3 regions of the Achromobacter mucicolens genome follow, and region 3 is predicted to be linked to each of the others. Evidence: predicted binding sites of a transcription regulator. Region 3 holds the regulator's gene; each other region holds the start of a gene.
The links. Region 3 encodes LexA, which represses DNA repair genes until DNA is damaged. Its sites were predicted from a motif close to ACTGTATNNNNATACAGT; they were not measured.
Positions count from the first base shown of each region.

Region 1 (6,951 bases), 180 kb from region 3:
CAGGACTTCGGCGTGACCTACGACGAACTGGAACCGTACTTCTCGAAGTTCGAATACGTCTGCGGCACGTCGGGCAAGGCCGGCAACCTGAACGGCAAGATCGTCGAAGGCGGCAACCCGCTGGAAGGCAAGCGCAGCAAGGAATTCCCGCTGCCGCCGCTGGCCACGACCTACGGCGCGTCGCTGTTCGAGAAGGCCGCGCGCGAAGTCGGCTTCAACCCGTATCCCACGCCCGCGGCCAACGCCTCGGGTCCGTACACCAACCCGTACGGCGTGCGCCTGGGCCCCTGCAATTTCTGTGGCTTCTGCGAGAACTACGGCTGCTACATGTATTCGAAGGCCTCGCCGCAGACCACCATTTTGCCGGTGCTGCTGAAGAAGCCCAATTTCGAGCTGCGCACGCGTTCGCAGGTCATCAAGGTCAATCTGGATTCGACCGGCAAGAAGGCCGTGGGCGTAACGTACATCGACGCGGACGGCAACGAGATCGATCAGCCCGCGGATCTGGTGATCCTGTCGGCCTACCAGATGCACAACGTGCGCCTGTTGCTGCTGTCGGGCATCGGCAAGCCGTATGACCCGAAGACCAACGAAGGCGTGGTCGGCAAGAACTACGCGTACCAGATGAACGGCGCGGTCAACGTGCTGTTGCCCAAGGGTACCCAGCTCAACCCCTTCGTCGGCACCGGCGCGGGCGGCGTGGGCATGGACGACTTGAACGGCGACCAGTTCGACCACGGTCCGCTGGGCTTTTTGGGCGGCGCCAGCATCCGCCACGTGCGCTACGGCGGCCGTCCCATCAAGCAGACGCCGACGACGCCGGGCACTCCGACGTGGGGCACGGCCTGGAAGGCGGGCGTTCAGGACGCCTATCAGCGCTTCATGACGATCGGGATTTCCGGTTCGGTGATGTCGTACCGCGACGCCTACCTGTCGCTGGATCCGACGTACAAGGACGCCTATGGTCAGCCGCTCTTGCGCATGACGTTCGACTGGCATGACAACGAGTTCGACATGCTGGGCTACATGGGCAAGCGCATGGAGACCGTGGCCAAGGCCATGAATCCTGAAAAGCACTTCGTCGCCGTGCGCAAGAAGGGCGCCCGTTACGACACGCGCGTCTACCAGAGCACGCACAACACGGGCGGCGCCATCATGGGCTCCAATCCCAAGGAAAGCGTGGTCAACAAGTACCTGCAAAGCTGGGACGTGCCGAACGTGTTCGTGATGGGCGCCTGTGTGTTCCCGCAGAACATGGGCTACAACCCGACCGGTCTGGTCGGCGCGCTGGCCTACTGGGCGGCGCAGGCGATCCGCGAGCAGTACCTGAAGAACCCCGGCCCGCTGGTCCAGGCTTAAGGAGACGGAACAATGATCAAGCACACCATTGTTGCGGCCTTCTCGGCCCTCGTTGCCAGCGCCGCGTTCGCGGCCGACGGCACGCCGGCGTCCAGCGACGCGCAGATGATCAAGCAGGGCGAATATTTGTCGCGCGCCGGCGACTGTATCGCCTGCCACACGGCCAAGGGCGGCAAGCCCTTTGCCGGCGGCCTGGGCATCGATTCGCCGCTGGGCATGATCTATTCGACGAACATCACGCCGGACAAGGAAACGGGCATCGGCAATTATTCGTACGAGGACTTCGACCGGGCCGTGCGCCACGGCGTGGCCAAGGACGGACATTCGCTGTACCCGGCCATGCCTTACACCGCGTACGCCAACGTCACGCCCGAGGATGTGAAGGCCCTGTACGCCTACTTCATGCACGGCGTGGAACCGGTGAAACAGGAGAACAAGGACACCGACATTGTTTGGCCGATGTCCATGCGCTGGCCGCTGACGGTGTGGCGCTGGATGTTCGCGCCTGACGTTGCGACGGCGCCTGTCACGGTGAACACGAGCGGCGCGGACAAGCAGGCGCTGCTGCGCGGCCAGTATCTCGTCGAGGGCCTGGGCCATTGCAGCACCTGCCACACGCCGCGCGGCGTGGCCTTGCAGGAAAAGGCGCTGACCGACGCGGACGGCTCGGCCTTCCTGTCGGGCGGCGTGGTGGAAGGCTGGTTGGCCAAGAACCTGCGCGGCGACGCGACCGACGGCCTGGGCAGCTGGAGCAAGGAGGATATTGCGACCTTCCTGAAGTCGGGCCGCAACGGCCATTCGGCGGCGTTTGGCGGCATGGCCCAGGTGGTGGAGGACAGCACCCAGCACCTGACCGATGACGACCTGAACGCCATCGCGGTGTACCTGAAGAGCCTGCCACCCGTGAACAAGGACGCGACCAAGCCGCTGGCCTATGACGAAACCGTGGCGCAAGCGCTGCGGTCCGGCAAGGACAAGAGCGACGGCGCGATGGCCTTCCTGAACAACTGCGCGGCCTGCCATCGCAGCACGGGCAAGGGCTATACCGAAACGTTCCCGCAACTGGCATTGAGCTCGACGGTCAACTCGGCCGATCCGGCCTCGCTGATCCACATCGTGCTCAAGGGCGCGCAGATGCCGGGCACGGCCTCGGCGCCCACCGCGTACGCGATGCCGGGCTTCGACTGGCGCATGACCGACAAGGAAGTTGCCGATGTCGTGAGCTTCGTGCGGTCGAGCTGGGGCAACAAGGGCGCGGCGGTCAGCGCGTCCGACGTGGCCAAGGTCCGCAAGGACATCGGCGCGGCGCCGCAACCGGTGCGCGCGCAGTGATGTGACGATGTCGTGATTGTCTGTCCCGCCTTGTGATGGGCGGGACGCAAACGGCGCTGGAGAGCACAGGCTTTCCGGCGCCGTTTTTCATGCGTGAGTTGATGAGCCGCCGACCTGCCGAGTTTTCCCTGCGCGAAAGGCGGTGCGGGCAGTTCGGGACGGGCGGCGGGTTGCCGGGCGGCCCCGGGCCTGCGGTTCAGCGACGACTGCCGGCCTGCTATGATTACTGGATAAATAAACAGTCCAGCCGGCCGCCGCCGATGTTGCCCCCGCACCGTTACTACTATCTGCACAATTTCCAGCGCGCGCTGGCGTGGGTCTCGGACCGTTACGCCGATCTGCTGGACGAGGAAGATTGCCGCTTTCTGGCGGACTTCGCGGCGTTGCCTCAGGCGTCGCAGGCGTTGATGGTGCGCATGCTGATGCGGCGCGGACCATGGTTTCGCGCCAGCCGGCTGGTGTACGAAGAGATTCCGGCCGTCGAGGCAGCCGCCCGGCCGCTCGAAACGTTGGGGTGGCTGGATGCGCGGGCACCCATGTCCCTGGATGAACTGTTCGCGCTGTTGACCAAGCCCGAACTGTGCCGCGTGTTCGCCTCGCACGCGGCGGCCAGGCCGGGCGTGCGCAAGGCCGACATGCTTGAATCGCTGCGCGCCGATCTGACGCAAGCCCGGCCATTCTGCGAGTGGGCGCCGCAATCCGCCGAAGCCGTCTGGCGTGTGCTGGTGGCGGACCGTTGCGAACGCCTGCGCCTCATGTTCTTCGGCAATCTGCATCAGGATTGGTCGGAGTTCGTGCTGGCGGACCTGGGCGTGTTCCAGTACGAGACCGTGCCGTTCGATGCGGCGTCGCGGGCCTTTCAGACGCGGGCGGACGTGGATTGCTATCTGGCGCTGCACGCCTGCCGCCAGGCGCTGGACGAGGGGGCGGCGGTGGACGATCTGTTGCAGGCGGCGCAGGCGTGCATCAGCGGCAACGCATGGCTGGAAAAGCGCCGCGCCAAGGTGTTGCTGCGCATTGGACAAGCCTGCGAACGCGCTCAGGACTGGGAAGCCGCTCAGCGCGTGTACGCGGCCTGCGGCTATCCCGGCGCGCGGCATCGGCGCATCCGCGTGTACGAAAGGATGCAGCGCTTCGAAGACGCCATGGCATTGGCCCAGCAAGCCGCCAGCGCGCCCGAAAGCGAGGAAGAAAGCCAGCGCGTGGCACGCATGATGCCGCGGTTGCGGCGCGGGCTGGGGCAGGGCGCGGCGGCACGCGCCGCGGCCCCCATCCTGCCGCGGACGGAGCTGGCGCTGGCCCGCCCGGCGCAACCGTCCGCGGTCGAATACGTGACGCGCGATCACCTGCATCACGACGACGCGCCGGTGCACTATGTCGAGAACGCGCTGATCAATTCGCTGTTCGGATTGCTGTGCTGGCCGGCCGTGTTCGCACCGCTGCCGGGCGCGTTCTTTCACCCGTTCCAACGCGGTCCGGCGGATCTGGACGCGCCGGACTTTCATGCCCGGCGTCAGGCGCAGTTCGAGGCCTGCCTGGCCCTCCTTGATACGCCGGCTTACCGGGACGTGATTCTGCAGCGTTATGCGGATAAGGCCGGCCTGCAGTCGCCGTTCGTGTTTTGGGGCGCCTTGTCAGATACGCTGCTGGCGCAGGCGCTGGATTGCGTGCCGGCCGCGCACCTGAAGCTTTTCTTCACGCGGCTGCTGCGCGACGTGAAGGGCAACCGGACCGGTCTGCCGGACCTGGTGCGCTTCTGGCCCGCCGAGCGCCGCTATGAACTGATCGAGGTGAAGGGGCCGGGCGATAAGCTGCAGGACAACCAGATCCGCTGGCTGCAATATTGCGTCGCGCACGGCATGCCGGTGCGCGTGTGCCACGTGAGCTGGTTGCAGGAGGCCGCATGAGCTATGCGGTGGCGGTGCGGGCATTGTGCGAATTCACGGCGCGGGCGGGGAATCTGGACTTGCGTTTCACGCCCGCGCCCAGCGGCCTGGAAGGCATGGCTGGCCATGCGGCCGTGACAGGGCGCCGTGGGCCGGACTACGAAACCGAAGTGTCGCTGTCGGGCGTGTTCGGTGACCTGCTGGTGCGCGGGCGTGCTGATGGCTACGACCCTGCCGCCAACCAGCTCGAAGAGATCAAGACCTACCGCGGGCAGTTCGACAGCGTGCGCGAAAACCACCGCGTGGTGCATTGGGCGCAGGCAAAGGTGTACGGCCATCTGCTGTGTCAGGCGCGTGGCCTGGCCGACGTGCGGGTGGCGCTGGTGTACTACAACGTGGCGACCGAGGAAGAGACCGTGCTGGTGGAGACCCACCAGGCGGCCGACCTGGCCGCGTTCTTCCAGCTGCAATGCGAGCGTTTTCTGGCGTGGGCCAAGACCGAACTCGCGCACCGGCAGGCGCGTGACGCCGCGCTGGAGACGTTGTCGTTTCCGCATGGCGAGTTCCGCGCCGGGCAGCGCGATCTGGCGGTGGCCGTGTACCGCACTGCGCGCGATGGGCGCTGCCTGATGGCGCAGGCGCCCACGGGCATCGGCAAGACGCTGGGCACGATCTTTCCGCTGCTCAAGGCCAGTCCGGGCACGGGCCTGGACAAGGTGTTCTTCCTGGCGGCAAAGGGGTCGGGCCGGGGGCTGGCGGTCGAGGCGCTGGAAACCATCAATGCGCAACCCGCCAAGCCTGGCTTGCGCATTCTGGATCTGCAAGCGCGCGATAAAAGCTGCGTACATCCGGATCTGGCTTGCCATGGCGATTCCTGCCCGCTGGCGCGCGGCTTCTACGACCGCCTGCCGCAGGCCCGCGCCGCGGCGCTTGAATACACGCGGCTGGACGCGCCCGCCGTGCGCGCCACCGCGCTTGCGCACGACGTGTGTCCCTACTACCTGTCGCAGGAGCTGATCCGCTGGAGCGACGTGGTGGTGGGCGACTACAACTACTACTACGACGCCACGGCCATGCTGCATGCGCTGACGCAGGCGCATCAATGGAAGGTGGCCGTGCTGGTCGACGAGGCCCATAACCTGGTGGATCGTGCGCGGCGCATGTACACCGGCGAACTCGACCAGAGCCGGTTGACCGCCGCGCGGTACGCGGCGCCCAAGGCACTGAAGAAATCGCTGGATGGACTGCACCGGTCGTGGAACGCGCTGAACAAGAAGCAGGCCGAACGCTATCAGGCCTACGATGCCGCGCCGGCCGGCGTGCTGACGGCGGTGCAGAAGGCGGTGGCCGCCATTACCGAATTCATCGGCCAGACGCCGCTGCCGCAGGACGACCCCTTGCTGGGGTTTTATTTCGAGGCGCTGCATTTCATGCGGTTGGCCGAGCAGTTCGGCTCGCACGCGCTGTTCGATGTGACGCTTGGCGACGCCGGCGTCAGCAGCGCCAAGACTCCGCCTTCGACGCTGTGCGTGCGCAATGTGATTCCCGCGCCGTATCTGGCCGCCCGGCATGCCGCGGCCCACGCGACGGTGCTGTTCTCCGGCACGCTGAGTCCGCAGCAGTTCTACCGGGACACGCTGGGCTTGCCCAAGGACACCCCGTGGATGGATGTGGCCGCGCCGTTCAAGGCCAACCAGCTGGCGGTGCGGGTCGTGGGCAACGTGTCCACGCGCTTTCGCGATCGCGAACGTTCGCTGGCGCCCATCGCGGACCTGATCGCGCGCCAGTACGCCGAGCGGCCGGGCAATTACCTGGGCTTTCTGAGCAGCTTCGACTATCTGAAACGCGTGGCCGACCTGATGCGGGAGCGCCATCCGCAGGTGCCGATCTGGTTGCAGACGCCGGGCATGGACGAGCCGGGGCGGGCGGCCTTCCTGGCGCGGTTCACCGAAACGGGGCAGGGGGTGGGGTTTGCGGTGCTGGGCGGCGCGTTCTCGGAAGGCGTGGACCTGCCGGGCAAGCGGCTGATCGGCGCCTTCATTGCGACGCTGGGCCTGCCGCAGGTCAATCCGGTGAACGAGAACATGAAGCGCGCCATGGACATGCGCTATGGCGAGGAGAACGGGTACGACTACACGTACCTGTACCCGGGCATGCAGAAGGTGGTGCAGGCGGCCGGCCGGGTGATCCGGACCGAACACGATGAGGGCACGGTGCACCTCATCGATGACCGCTATCGGCGCGCCAAGGTGCGCGGGCTGTTGCCGGGGTGGTGGCGGGTGGACTGACCTTGCAAGGCGTCAGGCGGGCCGCAGTTCGGTCAGCGGCTGGTTGGGGTCGCGAGACAACTGGTAGCCGTACCACAGGCTGCGGG
Region 1 covers NZ_CP123364.1:3,131,906-3,138,856, reverse strand. Annotated here, with positions in the region: gene QEP15_RS14300 (GMC family oxidoreductase) at 1-1,359, shown strand, start outside; gene QEP15_RS14295 (cytochrome c) at 1,372-2,691, shown strand; gene QEP15_RS14290 (VRR-NUC domain-containing protein) at 2,952-4,598, shown strand; gene QEP15_RS14285 (ATP-dependent DNA helicase) at 4,595-6,865, shown strand; gene QEP15_RS14280 (group III truncated hemoglobin) at 6,878-6,951, opposite strand, start outside.
Region 1: a site for LexA is predicted at 2,917-2,934, ahead of QEP15_RS14290 (VRR-NUC domain-containing protein). Genes of this name have one in related genera too.

Region 2 (6,951 bases), 1.5 Mb from region 3:
CCGCGCTTGGGGATGATCACGCCTTGCAACGTGCCCAGGATGACGTAGAGGTGCTCGGGGGTTTCCTCGACCCGCCGCACGTCGGACCACGCCATGTGCCCGGAGGCGGTGGCAGTGGTGTCCGTGACGCCGTCCGGCCCGAAGTCCAGCTCGTGCCGCCCCAGGTAAAGGGTGTCGGGCTGCTTGGCCAGCATGCGGCGCGTGTTCATCTTCACGAGGCCGGGCAGCACGTATTCGTACGCCAGGGCCAGCAACGCGAGGATGCCCAGGCCCACCGCCAGGCCCTGGAAATACACCGGCAGCAGCGCACCCCAGTTGGGCCCCTTGCCGTCCCAGGTCTGCCAGATCAGGTAGGCAAGCAAGGCCACGATCATCAGGACGCCGAAGCGCAGATGGGACCGGTAACGGCGGCGGCGCAGTTCCGGCCGTTTGTACACATAGGCGGCGAAATCCGCGTAGTCGTCGGCGGTCAGGTCGACGACCATGCGGGCTTGCCCGGGCACGGTCGCGGTCATCAGATGTCGAGCTCCGCCAGGTTGCCCTTTTCCTCGATCCACGCGCGGCGTTGCGAGGACTCGCCCTTGCCCATCAGCATGTCGAACATGCGGGTGGTGTCGTCGGGAGTCTGGTCGCCATAGCCCACCGGCAGCAGGCGGCGCGTGTCCGGATTCATGGTGGTTTCCCACAACTGCTCGGGGTTCATTTCGCCCAGGCCCTTGAACCGGCTGACGGCCCACGCGCCTTCGCGCACGCCTTCCTTGCGCAGCTTGTCCTGCGCGGCCTCGAGCTCGCCTTCGTCAAGACAGTAGATCTTGCGGGCGGGACGCTTGCCCTGCGCCGGCACGTCCAGACGGAACAGCGGCGGCTTGGCGACGTAGACGTTGCCGGCCTCGACGAGCTTGGGAAAGTGGCGGTAGAACAGCGTCAGCAGCAGCACCTGAATGTGCGAGCCGTCGACGTCCGCGTCCGACAGAATGCAGATGCGGCCGTAGCGCAGGCCGGACAGGTCGGGCGTATCGTTGGGCCCGTGCGGATCCACGCCGATCGCCACGGAAATGTCGTGGATCTCGTTGTTGGCAAAGAGGCGGTCGCGGTCGACCTCCCAGGAGTTGAGCACCTTGCCGCGCAGCGGCAGGATGGCCTGGAATTCCTTGTCGCGGCCCATCTTGGCCGAGCCGCCGGCCGAATCGCCCTCGACCAGGAATACCTCGGTGCGCGTGGCGTCGCTGGACTCGCAGTCGGTCAGCTTGCCGGGCAGGACCGCCACGCCGGAACTCTTGCGCTTTTCGACCTTTTGGGCGGAACGCTGGCGCGCCTGCGCCTGCCGGATGGCCAGTTCGGCAAGCTTCTTGCCGTATTCCACATTGCTGTGCAGCCACAGATCGAGCGCGCTCTTGGAGAACCCGCCCACCAGGCGCACGGCATCGCGGCTGTTCAGGCGTTCCTTGATCTGGCCCTGGAATTGCGGATCGAGCACCTTGGCCGACAGCACGAAGCTGGCGCGGGCAAAGACGTCTTCGGGCAGCAGCTTCACGCCCTTGGGCAGCAGGCTGTGCAGCTCGGCAAACCCCTTCACGGCGCCGAACAGGCCTTCGCGCAGACCGGACTCGTGCGTGCCGCCGGCCGGCGTGGGGATGAGGTTGACGTAGGACTCGCGCACCGCGTTGCCGTCCTCGGTCCAGGCCACGACCCATTGGGCGCCCTCGCCCTCGGCGAAGTTTTCGTGGTCGGCGCCGGCGTATTGCGCGCCTTCGAAGAACGGCACCATCAGCTCGGCGCCCGCCAGGGCCTCGGCCAGGTAGCCGCGCAGGCCGTCCTGGTACTGCCAGGTCTTGGTGTCCCCGGTTTTCTCGTTGACGAGCGTGACCTTCACGCCCGGCAGCAGCACGGCCTTGCTGCGCAAGAGGTGGGTGAGCTCGCCCAGCGGAATATTGGGGCTGTCGAAATACTTGGCGTCCGGCCAGACGCGCACGCGGGTGCCGGACTTCTTGCGGCCGCCCTGGTCGTAAGGCGCCAGGGGCTCGGCGACATCGCCGCCCTTGAACACCAGGCGGCTAACGGCGTTGTCGCGCCAGACGACGACTTCCAGGCGGGTGGCCAGCGCGTTGGTGACGGACACGCCGACGCCGTGCAGGCCGCCGGAGAAGGCGTACGCGCCGCCGCCGGCCTTGTCGAATTTGCCGCCCGCGTGCAGGCGCGTGAACACGAGTTCGACGACGGGCGCGTTTTCTTCGGGATGCAGGCCGACGGGAATGCCGCGGCCGTCGTCTTCGACGGACACGCTGCCATCAGCGTGCAGCGTGACCTGGATCTGTTTGCCGTAGCCGGCCAAGGCCTCGTCTGCGGCGTTATCGATGACCTCCTGCACGACGTGCAGGGGGTTTTCGGTGCGGGTGTACATGCCCGGGCGCTGCCGCACGGGTTCCAGCCCCTTCAGGACGCGGATGGACGCCTCGTTGTAACGTGGAGTGGCCAAGTTATCCCCAACATCTGTGGAAAAAAACCGACATTTTACGGACAAGCCTAGATTCTGCGCGGCTCCGGGTGGGATGCGCACGACCTGACCAGGTCCGATTTCGGTAGGATGATGACAGTCACAACCGCCGTTCCGGACTTTGACCGCCCGGATCGCGACAGCTGCGCCGCAACATCCTACACAAAATCCTGCAAACCCTGTTGTTATTAACAGTGGTATGCCTGTTGTTATTGACAGTGGTATGCTTGAGTCCATTCCACAAACAAGAACAACGGCAAGGCGCGTCTTAACGCGCCTTTTGCTGCCGAACCGAGAATCACCATCATGAGCGACCAAATCAAGAACGTCAGTGACGCCAGCTTCGATGCCGATGTGTTGAAATCCGGCCAGCCGGTGCTGGTGGACTACTGGGCTGCCTGGTGTGGCCCCTGCAAGATGATCGCCCCCATCCTGGAAGAAGTCGCCGCCGAATACGCAGGCCGCTTGACGATCGCCAAGCTGAACGTGGATGAAAACCAGGGCACGGCCACCAAGTACGGCATCCGCGGCATTCCCACCCTTATGCTCTTTAAAGACGGCCAGGCTGCCGCCACCAAGGTTGGCGCGCTGTCGAAGTCGCAACTCACCGCATTCCTGGACGGCGCGTTGTAAATCGCGTGCTGTAACCGAGGGCGCCGCCGCATAGGCGGCGCTCATTCAGTACCGCGCGAGCCCGTCCGTGGCGCGCCGCCAGAGCCCTCCTTTACTTTTCCCCCAACACCCACCGCGATGCACCTCAACGAACTGAAGGCGCTGCACGTCTCGCAGCTGCTCGAAATGGCCGCTGGCCTGGAAATCGAAAACGCCAACCGCCTGCGCAAGCAGGAACTGATGTTCGCCATCATGAAGCGGCGCGCCAAGCAAGGCGAGCAGATCTTCGGCGACGGCGTTCTTGAAGTCCTGCCCGACGGCTTCGGTTTCCTGCGCTCGCCGGAAACCTCGTATCTGGCCAGCACCGACGACATCTACATTTCTCCGTCGCAGATCCGCCGCTTCAATCTGCACACCGGCGACTCCATCGAAGGCGAAGTGCGCACCCCCAAGGATGGCGAGCGCTACTTTGCCCTGGTGAAGGTGGACAAGGTCAACGGCGTGGCGCCCGAGGCGATCAAGCATCGCATCATGTTCGAGAACCTGACGCCGCTGCACCCGAATCGCGTCATCCGCCTGGAACGCGACATCAAGAGCGAGGAAAACCTCACTGGCCGGATCCTCGACGTCTTCGCCCCCATCGGCATGGGCCAGCGCGGCCTGATCGTCGCCAGCCCCAAGTCCGGCAAGACGGTGATGATGCAGCACATTGCGCACGCCATCACCACCAACTACCCCGACGCGGTCATGATCGTCCTGCTGGTCGACGAACGCCCGGAAGAAGTGACCGAAATGCAGCGCACGGTGCGCGGTGAAGTCGTGGCCTCGACCTTCGACGAGCCCGCCACCCGTCACGTGCAAGTGGCCGAAATGGTCATCGAGAAGGCCAAGCGCCTGGTCGAAATGAAGAAGGACGTCGTGATCCTGCTGGACTCGATCACCCGTCTGGCCCGCGCCTACAACACCGTCGTGCCGGCCTCCGGCAAGGTGCTGACCGGCGGCGTGGACGCCAACGCCCTGCAGCGCCCGAAGCGCTTCTTCGGCGCGGCGCGCAACCTGGAAGAAGGCGGCTCGCTGACCATCCTGGGCACCGCGCTGATCGAAACCGGCAGCCGCATGGATGAAGTCATCTATGAAGAATTCAAGGGCACCGGCAACTCCGAAGTCCACCTCGAGCGCCGCCTGGCCGAAAAGCGCGTCTACCCGTCCATCAACCTGAACAAGTCGGGCACCCGCCGCGAAGAGCTGCTGATCGCCCCCGACCTGCTCCAGAAGGTGTGGGTGCTGCGCAAGTTCATTCACGACATGGACGAAGTCCAGTCCATGGAATTCATCCTGGACAAGATGCGCGCCACCAAGACCAACGCCGAATTCTTCGACATGATGAAGAAGAAGTAAGCGCACCGTCCGCGCCCACGAAAAAGCCGCCTTCGAGGCGGCTTTTTCGTGGGCGGCTGGCTCAGTGCTCGATGAACTCCGGCATCCGGCGCGGCGAGGAATTGGCCGGCCGGGGCGTCTGCTTGTCCGGTTCCTTGCCCGAGGCGTCGATGGGTTCGATGCGCGGGTCGTCCCAGCTTCCCGTGACGGCGTATTCCATCGTCATCGCGCGCGCCAGCGGCTGCTTGAGGAGCCACTGCGTGACGAACGCGCCCAGGCCGATCAGCGGGTTGACCGCCAGCGCGGTGACCATTGCCGCGCCGCTGGCGTCCAGATTGGGAATCACCACCGCCTTCATGTCCCAGCGCTCCTTGACGAGGTTCACGCCGCCCGCCAGGACGATTGCGGCCACCGGACCGTTGATCTTGTAGCCTTCGGTATTCAGCGTGCCGTCGGCCACCTTGACGTTGCCGCGGATGGTGTCGAACGGAAACCCGTCCCGCAGCAGGTTCGTGGGATTGACGTCCAGCCGCGCCAGCCGCTGCAGCGACTGCAGCGACAGCAGCTCCAACAGGCGCGCCGTGCGGGAGTTCACGTGCATGAAGCGGCCGTTGTCCAGGCTGACGACCACATCGCCCACCACGTCGGCGATATCGTGCGTCCACGGCAGGTTGCGCCAGGTCGCCTTGCCCTGAATCGTTCCCTTGCCGTTGGACACGACGTTCTCAAAGCCGATGCGGCTCATGAAGTCGCCGACGTTTTCCAGCTTGAGCACGGCATCGACGGTCAGCCCCCGGTTCGGCCCTTCAAGCCCCCAATTGCCCGTGGCGTTCAAGGCCGCCGAATCATTGGTGATGGACAGCTTGTCCAGCCGCCATTGCCGCCCCCGCTCCAGGTTGGTGCCCGTCACCTGCAGCGCCCCCAGGTTCTTGCCATACAACAAGAATTGATTGGCCTGCAGATCGATCGCGGGAATGTCGGACAGGTCGTTGCCGGAGGCCAGCGCCTTGTCGGCCTGGTTGGAGTCGCCCTCGCCCGCAATGGACAGATGCTTCAGGCGGGCGGTGATCTGCCCGGCGATGGCGCCCTGCGCCTCGCGCCATTCCAGCGTGCCTGCCGCCTGCCGCGATTCCAGTTCAACGCGCCAGCGCGCCGGCGCGGGGCGCGTGGCATACAGCGTCAGGTCATTGAGGGTGTAGCCGCTGGTGTGCAGCGCGCCGGCAGCCAGACTGATGCGCTCGGGCTGCGGCAGGATGGGCTTGGAAGGCGGCCGCCCCTTCGCGGGCGCCACGTTGAATCCCTCGGAGACGGCATCCCAGGCGTCCATGTCCAGTTCGGGCAGGCTGGCGTTAAGGCTCAGCCCGCGCTCCGGCAGGCTGGCCGGCCGCCCGATGCCCAGCGCGCCGCGCGAAAAGTAGGCGGCCGAACCCTCGGCGGGATCCCGTTCGAACAAGGCGTTGACGTTATCGCCCAGGCTGGCCGTCAGCCAGCGCCGGTCGCGGGCGCCGCGGTCCTGCGCCGGCGACCATTGCAGCTTCAGCAACTGCGCGGACTTGGCCGGCTTGCCGGCGGGCGCCGGCATGTCGATCGCCATGCCAACCAGGTCGGACTCGGCCGATATGTCGATGGCGCCGCCTTTCAGGTAAAGCAGCCGGCCTTTGTAGGCCGCGCGGCCGGTGAAACGCGACATCGATGCGGCGCGGCTCAACTGCGCCAGCCCGGTCCCCGACAGGGTGCCGTCAAAACGCAGCGCGTCCGTGCCTTGCGCCAGCGTGCCGTAGATGTTGGCGGGTCCGCCCAGGAATTGCGCCCGGATGCCCTTGGTCTGCACGCCCTTTTCTGAAAACTCCAGGTCACCGTGGATCTGGCTGAGCGGCGGGATCTCGGGCATGAAGGTAAAGGAATTGTCCGAGAAACGGATACGCCCCTGGACCTGAGTGTCATCGGTATTGAGCAGCGGCACCTTCAGGTCGAGCGGCATGCGCCAGTCGCCGGTGCCGTGGGCCTCGTCCAAGGCCCCGTCCAGCAGCTCGCCCAACGGAGAATTCGCGGCCAGCGCCAGATAGGCCGCCACCGGCCCCGAGGTGTCGCCGGTGACCCGCAGTTCCGAGTCATGCTCCATGTTGGGAATGGCCGCCTTCACGGCGCCCAACGTGACGGTGTGCCCCTTGCCGGTGTGCGCCACCGCGCCGCCCGCGCTGTCCAGCGCCAGGCTCACCTTGTCGATGCGGAAACTGCCCGACAGGTTTTCCAGCATCGGCCAGCCCTTGCGGTTCTCGCCCGCCGGCGCGTAGTCGACCTTCGCGCCGGAATACGCGCCGGCGATGACGAATTCGCCGGTGGCGCCCGGCGCACCGAACGGGAAGTCGTCCAGATCCCCCTTGAGCGTGATGGCCGCCGAATGCATCTGGCCGGCAGGCAAACCGGTCGCCAGCCATTCACGGGCGTCGGCGTTCACCTCGAGCGGC
Region 2 covers NZ_CP123364.1:1,783,609-1,790,559, reverse strand. Annotated here, with positions in the region: gene QEP15_RS08155 (YcxB family protein) at 1-515, opposite strand, end outside; gene QEP15_RS08150 (DNA topoisomerase IV subunit B) at 515-2,476, opposite strand; gene trxA (thioredoxin TrxA) at 2,801-3,127, shown strand; gene rho (transcription termination factor Rho) at 3,245-4,504, shown strand; gene QEP15_RS08135 (YhdP family protein) at 4,566-6,951, opposite strand, start outside.
Region 2: a site for LexA is predicted at 2,673-2,690, ahead of QEP15_RS08150 (DNA topoisomerase IV subunit B). Genes of this name have one in related genera too.

Region 3 (6,951 bases):
GCTCGACACCATGTATGACCTGCCTTCCCAGGGCAACGTCAAGCGCGTGGTCCTCGACGAAAACGCCATCGAAGGCGAGGGCAAGCCCCTGCTGATCTACGCGGATGAAAATGCCGCGCCAGAGAAGCCGGAGCGCGGAGAAGTCCGCGACGCCGCCGCCTGATATTTCAAAAAAGCCCGTTCTAGTAACGGGTTTTTTTACCTAGGGCGCGCCTACATCCCCGATCGCACTTTTCAGCCGCCCGACATGGCCGCATACTGAAGGCGGTTCCAGGGCCTTTTTGGGGCCTTTTGGTGATCCAGGCGGCCGAGATCTTGAATTTTCGGCTATTGTTCCCATAACAGACGTAATTGACGAGTTTGCTCGGGTATTACCCGGGTGCCCCGTCCCCATACGCCGAGTCATACCGAGGAACCTCATATGTCTGCCAGCCAGACCCTGCCTTCCGACCCGATCGACCTTCCCCTGCTGCCGCTGCGCGATGTCGTAGTGTTCCCGCACATGGTCATCCCGCTGTTCGTCGGCCGACCGCGCTCCATCCGCGCGCTCGAGGTCGCGATGGAAGCGGGCAAAAGCATCATGCTGGTGGCCCAAAAGTCCGCCGGCAAAGATGACCCCACGCCTGAAGACGTCTACGAGATCGGCTGCGTCGCCGGCATCCTGCAGATGCTCAAGCTGCCTGACGGCACCGTAAAGGTGCTGGTCGAGGGTACGCAGCGCGCCCGCATCAACTCCATCGAAGACGCCGATTCGCACTTCACCTGCCAGGTGTCGCCGATCGAACCGGACGCCATGCAGGGCTCCGAAACCGAAGCCTTGCGCCGCGCCATCGTTGCTCAGTTCGAGCAATACGTAAAACTCAACAAGAAGATCCCGCCCGAGATCCTCACCTCGCTGGCTGGCATCGACGATGCTGGCCGCCTGGCTGACACGATCGCCGCGCATCTTCCCCTGAAGCTCGAGCAAAAGCAGAAGATGCTCGAGATCACGGGCACCTCTGAACGCCTCGAAGGTCTGCTCACGCAACTCGAAACCGAAATCGACATCCTCCAGGTCGAGAAGCGGATTCGCGGCCGCGTGAAGAAGCAGATGGAAAAGAGCCAGCGCGACTACTACCTGAATGAGCAGGTCAAGGCCATTCAGAAAGAGCTGGGCGAAGGCGAAGAGGGCGCGGACATCGAAGAGCTTGAAAAGAAGATCATCGCTGCCCACATGCCCAAAGAGGCGCGCAAGAAGGCCGATGCCGAGCTCAAGAAGCTCAAGCTCATGTCGCCCATGTCGGCCGAAGCCACGGTGGTGCGCAACTACATCGATACGCTCATCAATCTCCCCTGGAGAAAGAAAAGCAAGATTAACAACTCGATCAGCAACGCCGAAACGGTGCTGGACAACGACCACTACGGTCTCGAAAAGGTCAAGGAACGGATCCTCGAGTATCTTGCCGTGCAACAGCGCGTGGACAAGGTGAAGGCGCCGATCCTGTGCCTGGTCGGCCCTCCGGGCGTCGGCAAGACCTCGCTGGGTCAGTCGATCGCCAAGGCCACGAACCGCAAGTTCGTGCGCATGGCCCTGGGCGGCGTCCGTGACGAGGCCGAGATCCGCGGCCACCGCCGTACGTATATCGGTTCCATGCCCGGCAAGATCGTGCAGAACATGTCGAAGGTCGGCGTGCGCAATCCCCTGTTCCTGCTTGATGAAATCGACAAGCTGGGCATGGATTTCCGCGGCGATCCCTCGTCGGCCTTGCTCGAAGTGCTGGATCCGGAACAGAACCATACGTTCCAGGACCACTACATCGAGGTCGATTTCGATCTGTCGGACGTCATGTTCGTGGCGACCAGCAACACGCTGAACATTCCGCCGGCGCTGCTGGACCGCATGGAAGTGATCCGCCTGTCGGGTTACACCGAGGAAGAAAAGATCCACATCGCCCGCGACCATCTGCTGCCCAAGCTGATGAAGAACAACGGCGTGAAGGATACCGAGCTGACCGTGGACGACAGCGCGCTGCGCGATATCGTGCGCTACTACACCCGCGAAGCCGGTGTCCGTGCGCTCGAACGCGAAGTCGGCAAGATCTGCCGCAAGGTCATCAAGCAATTGCTGACCCAAAGCGATCGCGCCAAGGCCGAGGGCAAGACGCCGGAGGTCAAGGCGGTCAACGTCACGGCCGACAACCTCAGCGACTACCTGGGCGTGCGCCGCTACGCGTTCGGCATGGCCGAAAAGGAAAACCAGATCGGCCAGGTGACCGGCCTGGCGTGGACAGAAGTCGGCGGCGACCTGCTGACGATCGAAGTCGCGGACATGCCCGGCAAGGGCGTCATCCAGCGCACGGGTTCGCTCGGCGATGTGATGAAAGAGTCGGTCGAGGCGGCGCGCACGGTTGTGCGTTCGCGGGCTCGCCGTCTGGGCTTTGCCGATAGCGTCTTCGAAAAGCACGACATGCACGTGCACGTGCCGGAAGGCGCAACGCCCAAGGACGGTCCGTCCGCGGGTATTGCGATCACCACCGCCATGGTCTCGGCGCTGTCGCGCATTCCGGTGCGCGCCGACGTCGCCATGACGGGCGAGATCACGCTGCGTGGTGAAGTCCTGCCGATCGGCGGTCTGAAGGAAAAGCTGCTGGCCGCCCACCGCGGCGGTATCAAGACGGTTCTGATCCCGGAAGAAAACGTCAAGGACTTGGCGGAGATCCCGGATAACGTCAAGAACCACCTTGAGATCGTGCCGGTCCGCTGGATCGACAAGGTGCTGGAACTGGCCTTGGAGCGTCTGCCGGAGCCCCTGGCCGAGGAAGAAGCCGTCAAGGAGCCGCTGGTTGCCAAACCTGCGGAACCTGGCTCGACCGACCCGGTGATGAAGCACTGATGGCGTCTTGAACGCCGGGGCGCCCTCGAAAGAGGGTGCCCGAAGCCGAAAGGCGTCACCAGATCTTGTTGACGCCCGAAAGCAAAAAACCCCGCTCTCTGAGCGGGGTTTTCTTTTTGGTGGGCTTGCCTGCCAGTTTGGCCGGGTGGGGTGGGAGCGCCCGCCAGAGAACTGCAGCCTAGTGCAGCGCTTGCGTGCGGATGAGACCCACCGCAATGCCTTCCAGCGCAAATTCCTGATCGGCCTTGACCACGATCGTTTCGAAGTCGGGGTTTTCAGGCAGTAGTTCGATATGGCCGTTCTGGCGTTGGAGCCGCTTGACCGTGACGTCGTCGCCCAGACGGGCCACCACGATCTGGCCATTGCGCGCTTCAGACGCCTTCTTGACGGCCAGCAGATCGCCTTCGAGGATGCCCGCGTCGCGCATGCTCATGCCGCGCACCTTCAGCAGGTAGTCGGGGGCTTGTGCGAAAAGGCTGGGATCCACGCCAACTTCGCGCTCGACGTGCTCGGCAGCAAGGATGGGGCTGCCAGCTGCCACGCGGCCGACCAGCGGCAGGAGAAGCTGGGCGAGCGCGGGGATGGGAAGCGACGATTGCACCGGCGCGGCGGCGGCATCTTTGAGCCGGATGCCGCGTGAGGCGCCAGCCGTGAGTTCGATGGCCCCCTTGCGTGCCAATGCCTTGAGGTGGTCTTCTGCGGCGTTGGGAGAGCGAAAACCCAAGGCCTGGGCAATTTCGGCGCGGGTCGGCGGAAAGCCGGTGCGCGCGACCGTTTGCCTGATGAGGTCCAGGATTTGTTGTTGGCGATCCGTGAGTTTGCTGGCCATGGCGATGATCCGGTGTGAACGGACTGTACATATATACAGCGCCATTCTGGGGGACGTAGCGCAAAAAAGCAAGCGGGGCACGATGCCAATAAAAACGGGACCCGAAGGTCCCGTTTCGACTGCTGACGGCGCACTGCCGACGTGATTTACAGCACGGCTGCGATGCCGGCTGCCACCTTGTCGATGTTGCCGCTGTTCAGCGCGGCCACGCAGATGCGGCCGCTGGACACGGCGTAGACGCCGTGTTCTTCGCGCAGGCGGTCCACTTGGGCGGCGGACAGGCCCGAGTACGAGAACATGCCGCGTTGCTTGAGCACGAAGCTGAAGTCCTGCTTGCCGCCGTGTTCCTTGATCTTGTCGACCAGTTGAGCACGCATCAGGCGGATGCGATCACGCATGCCGGCCAGTTCTTCTTCCCACAGGGCAAACAGCTCGGGCGTGTTCAGCACCGTCGAGACGACCGTGCCGCCGTGCGTGGGCGGGTTCGAATAGTTGGTGCGGATGACGCGCTTGAGCTGGCTCAGCACGCGCGTGGCTTCGTCCTTGCTGCCGGCGACCACGGTCAGCGCGCCGACGCGCTCGCCGTACAGCGAAAACGACTTCGAGAACGACGAGCTGATGAACATGGTCATGTCCATGTCGGCGAACAGGCGCACGACTGCAGCGTCTTCCTTGAGGCCGTCGCCGAACCCTTGGTAGGCGATGTCCAGGAACGGGACCAGGTTGTTTTCCTTCACGACGGCGGCGATCTGCTTCCACTGGTCGGCGGTGGGGTCAGCGCCGGTGGGGTTGTGGCAGCATGCGTGCAGCACGACGATGGTCTTGGCGGGCGCGGCCTTCAGGTCGGCCAGCATGGCTTCGAAGTTCAGGCCACGGGTGGCGGCGTCGTAGTAGGCGTACGTGCCGACTTCAAAGCCGGCGCGTTCGAACAGCGCGCGGTGGTTTTCCCAGCTGGGATCGCTGATCAGCACCTTCGAGCCCGGCAACAGCTGGCGCAGGAAGTCGGCGCCGATCTTCAGGGCGCCGGTGCCGCCCAGGGCTTGCGTGGTCAGCACGCGGCCTGCGGCGGCCAGTGCGGAGTCCTTGCCCAGGAGCAGGGCCTGCGCACCGGCGTTGTAGCCGGCAATGCCTTCGATCGGAAGATAGCCGCGGGCGGCAGCGGCTTCGATGCGGGCGGTTTCGGCCTTGCGCACTGCGCCCAGGAGCGGGATCCGTCCCTGATCATCGTAATACACGCCCACGCCCAGGTTCACTTTACCGGGGCGGGTATCCGCGTTGTATTGTTCGTTCAGACCAAGAATGGGGTCGCGCGGCGCGAGCTCGACGGAATCGAAAAGGGTGCTCATGGGACTCTGATGAGGTGGGTGGACGCAGTACGAGGTGCTGTGGATAATGGGGGGTTTACCCTGGAACAGTCTAGCATGCCTAAGAGCGCAATAGACCCAAGCGCGGGGGCTCCCGCAGCAGGTCCGGGATTCGTCGATTTCCCTGACAGCCCCTTTCATCTCTACCAACCCTATCCGCCGGCGGGAGACCAGCCCACGGCCATCGCAGGGCTGACCCAGGGTGTCGAAGACGGCCTCATGTACCAGACGCTTCTGGGCGTGACCGGGTCGGGCAAGACCTACACCATGGCCAACGTCATTGCGCGCATGGGCCGTCCGGCGCTGGTGCTTGCGCCCAACAAGACGCTGGCCGCGCAGCTCTACGCCGAAATGCGCGAGTTCTTCCCGAAGAACGCGGTCGAGTACTTCGTTTCTTACTACGACTACTATCAGCCCGAGGCCTACGTGCCGACGCGCGACCTGTTCATTGAGAAGGATTCGTCCATCAACGAACACATCGAGCAGATGCGGCTGTCGGCCACCAAGAGCCTGCTCGAGCGCCGCGACACGATCATCGTGGGCACCGTGTCGTGCATCTACGGTATCGGCAACCCCGGCGACTATCACGCGATGGTGCTGATCCTGCGTGCGGGGGACCAGATCGCCCGGCGCGAGATCCTCGCGCGCCTGGTCGCCATGCAGTACACCCGCAACGACGCGGAGTTCACGCGCGGGGTGTTTCGCGTGCGGGGCGAAACCATCGATATCTTCCCGGCGGAAAGCGCCGAGCTCGCGTTGCGCGTGACGCTGTTCGACGACGAAATCGAAAGCCTGGAATTGTTTGACCCGCTGACTGGCCGTATCCGCCAGAAGCTGCCGCGCTTCACTGTCTATCCCGGTTCGCACTATGTGACGCCGCGCGACACCGTGCTGCGCGCCATCGAAACCATCAAGGAAGAACTGCGCGAACGCGTCAAGCGCTTCGTTGACGACGGCCATCTGGTCGAGGCGCAGCGTCTGGAGCAGCGCACCCGCTTCGATCTGGAAATGCTGCAGGAGCTGGGATTCTGCAAGGGCATCGAGAACTACTCGCGCCATCTGTCCGGCGCCGCGCCGGGCGAGCCGCCTCCGACCCTGATCGACTACCTGCCGTCCGACGCGCTGATGTTCATCGACGAAAGCCACGTGACCATCGGCCAGCTTAGCGCCATGTATCGCGGAGACCGGTCGCGCAAGGAAACGTTGGTGCAGTACGGTTTTCGTCTGCCGTCCGCGTTGGACAACCGCCCGCTCAAGCTCGAAGAGTTCGAAGCGCGGATGCGCCAATGCGTGTTCGTTTCGGCAACGCCGGCCGCGTACGAACAAGAACATGCGGACAACGTCGTGGAGCAGGTGGTGCGCCCCACGGGGCTGGTCGATCCACTCGTGCAGGTGCTGCCCGCCCGCACGCAGGTGGACGATCTGCTCGGGCAGATCAAGGCGCGTGTCTCGCAAGGAGATCGCGTGCTGGTCACGACGCTCACCAAGCGCATGGCCGAAGACCTGACCGACTTTCTGAGCGAGCATGGCGTGAAGGTGCGCTATCTGCACTCGGACATCGATACGGTAGAGCGCGTCGAAATCCTGCGCGACTTGCGCCTGGGCACGTTCGACGTGCTGGTGGGCATCAACCTGCTGCGCGAAGGGCTGGACATTCCCGAAGTGTCGCTCGTGGCCATTCTGGACGCCGACAAGGAAGGCTTCCTGCGTTCGGAGCGCAGCCTGATCCAGACCATCGGCCGCGCGGCGCGCAACCTCAATGGTCATGCGATCCTCTATGCCGACCGGATCACGGACTCGATGAAGCGCGCCATGGATGAAACCGCCCGCCGGCGCACCAAACAGCTGCAGTTCAACCTCGACAACGGCATCACCGCTCGCGGTGT
Region 3 covers NZ_CP123364.1:3,306,990-3,313,940, reverse strand. Annotated here, with positions in the region: gene clpX (ATP-dependent Clp protease ATP-binding subunit ClpX) at 1-163, shown strand, start outside; gene lon (endopeptidase La) at 422-2,872, shown strand; gene lexA (transcriptional repressor LexA) at 3,051-3,701, opposite strand; gene QEP15_RS15070 (amino acid aminotransferase) at 3,848-5,047, opposite strand; gene uvrB (excinuclease ABC subunit UvrB) at 5,123-6,951, shown strand, end outside.